2 regions of the Corynebacterium nuruki S6-4 genome follow, and region 1 is predicted to be linked to the other one. Evidence: predicted binding sites of a transcription regulator. Region 1 holds the regulator's gene; the other holds the start of a gene.
The links. The regulator LexA, encoded in region 1, represses DNA repair genes until DNA is damaged. The targets are predictions, from matches to a motif close to CGAACANNTGTTCG.
Positions count from the first base shown of each region.

Region 2: FSW06_RS05560 (HNH endonuclease signature motif containing protein) is a predicted target of LexA. The motif match lies at 1,553-1,566, and genes of this name have one in related genera.

Region 1 is NZ_CP042429.1:455,857-459,140, reverse strand. Features, by position in the region: gene FSW06_RS02045 (LysM peptidoglycan-binding domain-containing protein) at 1-568, opposite strand, end outside; gene lexA (transcriptional repressor LexA) at 864-1,640, shown strand; gene ptsP (phosphoenolpyruvate--protein phosphotransferase) at 2,016-3,284, opposite strand, start outside.
Region 2 is NZ_CP042429.1:1,251,420-1,254,703, reverse strand. Features, by position in the region: gene FSW06_RS05570 (muconate/chloromuconate family cycloisomerase) at 1-1,111, shown strand, start outside; gene catC (muconolactone Delta-isomerase) at 1,175-1,468, shown strand; gene FSW06_RS05560 (HNH endonuclease signature motif containing protein) at 1,645-3,284, shown strand, end outside.

The DNA of each region.
Region 1 (3,284 bases):
GCGGGTCCCGGTCCCCCAGATCATTGAGGTCGGAGAGAGCGGCCATCGCCTCCCCGACCGCGATGTCCGGCGCCTGTGAGCGGGCGATGTCGTAGAGGCTCTGCCCCTCCGCGACCCGGACATAGTGCGGTGTGCCGGGCCCGCCGGGGGCTGTCCCGTCGTCCACCGTCGCCGCGGCGACCGCCGGTTCCGGCCCCTGTCCGGCATCCCCGTCCAGGGACCCGGTGAGGACCGGCACCCCGCACGCGAGCAGGAGCGCGGTGGCGAAGGACAGCAGCACGCCGCCGGGCGACTGTGCGACGGACCAGATCCGCCGGCGCAGTGCGACGGCCCGTCCCCCGACGTCGAACGGGCGTTCCTGCCGGGTGGTCCGCATCCGGAGCCGGGCCCGCGCCGCGGGGGTCGGACGGACCGCCTCACCGCATCCCGCGGTGTTCGAACTCCCCGTACCGGTGTCCGCATCCCGGTACCGCCGCACCCGGCCGGTGCCGTGGATCCGGGCCGACGGGGTCACGGGGCGGTCACGGTAGTCGGTCAACCGGACCGGATAGACAACTGGTGCAGCCATGGTGGCAATCTCCTTCTGCTCGGTGCGTCCGCACTGACGGTGCAGCGCCGATGCCGGTCATCAGACCACCGGCACCGGACACCGGACCGTCAGCGGCCATCGAACATGGAACCTCTGTTCGAAATGACGCCGTCGAACGCGAAGGTAGCACACCCGTTCGAGACTGTCCACAGCCCGCGGGAATATTTCGAACATCTTGGTGGGAAAACCGCTCGCCGTCCTGTAGGGTCAGAGGGGACTACCCGGCGCCGGCGGCGACGGGCCACAGATTGACCCAGTCCAGGAGTGAGGGATCATGGCAGACACACAGCAGCCGACGGGGACACCCACGGGCGGACGCAAGCGGGGCAGGCCGAAGGGGTCACTGTCCGCCAAGGGGACCCACGACGATCCGCAGGGGCGGGAGAAGCTCTCCGACCGGCAGCGACGGATCCTCGAGGTCATCAAGGACGCGATCCGGTTCAGCGGCTACCCGCCCAGCATCCGCGAGATCTGCGACGCGGTCGGCCTGAACTCGACCTCCTCGGTCTCCTACCACCTCAAGGAACTTGAGCGGAAGGGCTACCTCCGTCGTGAGGACAACAAGCCCCGTGCCGTGGACATCCGGTCCTTCGACGGCAGTCCGGAGGACATCTCGTCCGCTCCCCGACCGGGCCGTAAACCGATGTCCGCCGCGGCCGTCGACGACTCAATGCCGACCCCGGCCTACGTCCCCGTCGTCGGCCAGATCGCCGCCGGCGCCCCGATCCTCGCCGAGGAGCATGTCGAGGCCCACTTCCCCCTGCCGCAGGAGCTCGTCGGCGGTGGCGAGCTCTTCCTCCTCCAGGTCGTCGGCAACTCCATGCAGGATGCCGGCATCTACAACGGTGACTGGGTGGTGGTCCGGTCCCAGAACACCGCCGAGCTCGGCGAGTTCGTGGCCGCCATGATCGACGGCGAAGCCACGGTCAAGGAGTTCCAGCGGGACGCCGGCCACGCCTGGCTCATCCCCCACAATGCACTGTACGAGCCGATCCGCGGCGACGACGCCGAGATCCTCGGCCGGGTCGTCGCCGTGCTCCGCAAGATCTAGGTGGCCGTCCCGGGGATGTCGTGGCACCCGGTCGCGACCACCGGGATGACGCGGGAAAGGACCCCCGGGCCCGACCCTGAGCCCGACCCTGATCCCGGCTTCGAACCCGATGTCCGCGGAACGAACCGACAGGTTCATGTCCGCGGAACGAACCGACGGGTCGAGTTTCCTGCCCCAGGACAGCACCTGGGCTCGCGAACCCGACCGGGCCAGGATGCGACCGACCCCTGGGTTCTCAAAACCGACACCGGCGACGTCCGCAACCGCCCCTGGACGTGCGGGTCGAGCGCAGGAGCGCAGGGTCGCAGGATCACAAGGCCACGGAAGTACCGGGCCCAGCAGTACCGGGGGCCACAGGGACCCAGCGGGCGGAAGCTAGAGACCGATGACCGCGGCGGCCGCGATCCGGGCCTCCTCCGCGCCGTCGGCGTCGAGTGCGGCGGCGGCCATGTCGCGGCATGTGACGAAATCGACCTCACCGAGCTGGGTACCGACCGCTGCGAGTGCGGGCGTCGCCGCCGACAGGGACGTCACCCCGAGACCGGTGAGTACACAGGCCAGCAGCGGGTCCGCGGCAGCCTCGCCGCACACGCCCACCGCGGTCTTCGCCGCGGAACCCGCCCGGCAGGTGGTGTGCACCAGCCGCAGCACAGCCGGCTGCCACGGATCCGTGAGATAGGCCAGCGACGCCGACAGCCGGTCCGCCGCCATCGTGTACTGGGTCAGGTCATTGGTCCCGATCGAGACGAAATCCAGGTGGCGCATCATCTTCTCCGCCAGCAGCGCCGCCGCCGGCACCTCGATCATCGCGCCGGCGGTGAGCCCCCGGGCATGGCACAGCTCGGCGAACCACGCCGCCTCATGCACCGTCGCCACCATCGGTGCCATCACCCACGCCTGCGCGTCCGGGCCACGGCGCTCCGTCTGCGACAGGGCCAGAGCGATACCGTCCAACTGACGTTCCAGCAGCTCCTGATTCCCCCGGGCGATCCGCAGTCCACGGACACCGAGGGCCGGGTTCTCCTCGTCCTCGGCGTTGACGAACGGCACCGGCTTGTCCGACCCGGCGTCGAGGGTGCGGACCACCACCTTCCCCTCCGGGAACGCGGCGAACACCTCCGCATACCGCGCCGCCTGGTCCTCCACCGAGGGTTCACTCGTCTCACTGAGGAAGCACAGCTCGGTGCGGAACAGGCCGACCCCCTCCGCCACGGAGGCGGCGGCCTGCCGTGCCGTCGCGCCGTCCTGCACATTCGCCAGCAACTGAACCCGGTGACCGTCAGCGGTCGCACAGGGACCGGTCCAGCTGCTGATCCGCGCCGCCCGGTCCGCCGCCTCGGCGACCCGGCGCTGTGCCTCATCCGCCGGCACACCGGTCTCCACCGTGCCGGCCGACGCGTCGACGAGTACGGGGGTGTCCGCCGGGATGGCCCGCAGATCCGCGCCGACCGCGACCACGCACGGGATGTTGAGCTGTCGGGCGATGATGGCGGTGTGGCTCGTCGCCCCGCCCTTCTCGGTGACGACCGCCACGATCAGGGACGGGTCGAGGGTGGCGGTGTCCGCCGGTGCGAGATCGTCGGCGAACAGCACATGCGGGGCGTCGACCACCGGGACGCCCGGCTCCGGCTCACCGTGCAGTTC
Region 2 (3,284 bases), 800 kb from region 1:
CACCATCGAACGGGTCGACACCCGCATTCTCGACGTCCCGCTGATCCGCCCCCACGGTTTCGCCACGATGACCGCCACCGCCCAACCGATCCTCCTGGTCTCCGTGCATCTCGCCGGTGGGGTGGTCGGTTACGGTGAGGGCGTCGTCCCCGGCGGACCGTGGTGGGGCGGTGAATCCGTGGAGACGATGAAGGTCATCGTCGACCGCTATCTCGCCCCCGTGATGGTGGGCCGGGAGGTGTCCGACCTCGCCGGAATTCTCGTGGACTTCGGGAAGGTCGTCGCCAACGACCGCTTCGCCAAGGCGTCCTGCGACGTCGCCATGCATGACGCCTGGGCCCGTGCGCTCGGCATCCCGGTCCGCGACCTGCTCGGCGGCGCCGCGCGCGACAGTATCGAGGTCACCTGGGCGCTCGGCGTGCTGCCGCTGGAGAAGGCGGTGCCGGAGATCGAGGAGCGCATCGCCGAGTTCGGCCACCGCTCCTTCAAGCTGAAGATGGGGTCCGGGGATCCGACGGTGGACACCGGCAGGATCGTGCAGCTCGCCGGCGAACTCGACGGGCGGGTCGGCCTGCGGATCGACGTCAACGCCCGGTGGGACCGGATGACCGCGCTGCGGCACCTGCCGGCCCTGGCGGAGGCGGGGATCGAGCTTTTCGAGCAGCCGACGCCCGCCGATGATCTGGCGACGCTGCGGGAGATCACCCGCCGGACCGGGGTTCCCGTCATGGCGGACGAGTCGGTGTGCTCGCCGTCGGATGCCCTGGCGGTGGTCCGTGAGGAAGCCGCCGACGTCATCGCCCTGAAGACGACGAAGCTCGGTGGTCTGCGCGAATCGGTGAAGACCGCGGCCGTGGCAGAGGCCGCCGGTCTGGCCTGCCACGGGGCGACGAGCCTCGAGGGCCCCTTCGGGACCGCGGCATCGCTGCACTTCGCCTGTGCCACTCCGGCGGTGAACTTCGGCTCGGAGCTGTTCGGCCCGATGCTGCTCAAGGAGAGCTACACCACCACTGACCTGGTGTACGCGGACGGCCGGGTGACGCTGCCGGAGGGGCCCGGGCTCGGCCTGGAGCCGGACGCCGCGGCGGTCTCGCGTTTCACCCGCGACTGATACCGGGGCCTTCCGACGCCCTGTGCAGTTCAATCACAGTGACAGAAAGGACAGGAACTTACAATGCTTTTTCTTGCTCGGATGGACGTCCATTTTCCGGACAGTCTGACCTCCGACCAGGTCGCCGATTTCCAGACCCGGGAGAAGGCGTACTCTGCCGACCTCCAGCAACGGGGTGCGATGAAGGCGATCTGGCGGGTTGTGGGGGAGTATGCCAACTACTCGGTCTTCGATGTCGACGACCACGACGAACTCCATGCGATCCTGCAGGGCTTCCCGATGTTCGCGTACATGGACGTCTCTATCACTGCGCTGGCGAAGCACCCCAATGCCCTGGAGTACTACCTGCGGGGATAGAGGCGCGGGGCGGCGGCCGTCGATGACGGTCGCCTGATCGTGGTCTGGCGGCCATCTGTTGCAGCCATGTGTTCGATCTTATTTCGAACAGGTGGTTGACTCTGTCCGGCAGGCGGGGTACTGTGTGACGTAGAGCACATCAGGAGAGGTCAGGCGGGGATCACCGGGAGGGGACCATGACCACCACACCACCCACCGACGACAACCACGGCAACCACGGCAACAGCAGCGACAAGCGCGGCGGCGAGAGCGGCAGGACCAGCCGGCTCGACGGCGGGGACCATCCCCGCGGTGGTCGGCATATCCCGCACGGTACTGAACCGACCAGCGGAGAGACCTACAACAGTCTGTCGCAGAAGTTGGCCGGGCCGGTGAACACCGCCGAACTCACCCTCGTCGCCTTCCTCACCACCGTTGGCGCCGACGCCCGCCTGTCGGCCGCCCAGGCCGTCCGCCGCCGCGGCCACCGCGAAGCCGTCTGCTACGCCCACGCCGCGGATCTGGCGGTGCGGATGCCGGCCCTGTTCGACCGTATGCGCACCGACTCCCGCTACAGTGTCGAACACCTCGAGATCATCTGGACCCGCATCAACCGGCACGCCCGCGCCCTCGCCGCCGCCGGGCAGCAGCTGCCCGCCACCGTCGACGAGGCGGTCGCCACCAGGCTCGGGGTGCAGATCACCCCGGACGGGACGGTGTGGTCGGTGCCGGCTCTCGGCGACGCCACCGACGGGATCCTCACCGACATCGCGCCGGTGCCGGTCGCCGACACCGAGGAGACCGAGCGCAAGACGGTGGGGCTGACGCGGCGGGGTACCCGGTTCACTCTGGAGTGCGGGGACCGGTCGGTCGCCGACGGACTGTGGGAACCGTTGTCCGCTGCGGCGCTGGAGGTGCGTAAGGAGCTCCTGGTTGAGCAGGAGACCCTCCGGGCGCAGCAGCAACGCCAGGCGCAGCCGGAGTCGGCGGAGTTGGTGGCGGCCCGCCGGATCGTCGACAACATCATCAACCCGGCCGGCGGCCCTGCCGACAACCCTGCCGACACCGGTGTGCCGGAGGAGGAGCCGGTGGCGACGTTGGCGGAGCCGTTGCCGGCGCCGGGGATGATCCGGTGCCGGGGTGAGGCGATGCTGAAGATCCTGGGTGGTCACCGCGACCAGTTGAAGGTCGTCGTCAACGTCTACACACCCCGCACCGACGGAACCGACGGCCCCGGCGGCAACGGTGGCCCCGACGGACCCACTGGCCCAGACGGCCCCGACGGTGGGGACACCGGCCCCACCGGCCCGGACAACGGCGACGGTGGAGACACCAACCCTGCCGGTGACGCTTCCGCCGCCGGCCCGGCCGGCCCGGGGACGGGTCCGGAGACTCCGGACCCTGCCCCACAGGCCGGTCCGACCGCCCCCACCGGCCCCGCCTGTGGTCCCGGGTTCGTCATCGGCACCGGCTGGGTGTCCCCGACGACCACCGCCACCCTGATCAACACCGCCGACCTGGTCCGCGACCTGCCCGACATCAAGGATCTCACCGACACCGGCTGCTACCGGTTCACCACCCTGCACCGGGCCACCGCGGTGGGCCGCGACGCCCGCTGCCGGTTCCCCGGCTGCCGGGTGCCGGCCGACCGGTGCGAACTCGACCACATCGTCAACTCACCGTTCACCGACCCGGACAGTGACGGGCCGACGAGTATCCGCAACTGCGCATGCCTGTGCCGGACCCACCACCAGTTGAAGACCAGGAAACTCTGGAAAGTGCACACCCCCGACGACGGGATCACCCTGCACTGGGCCGGCCCCGCCGGGGTCACCGC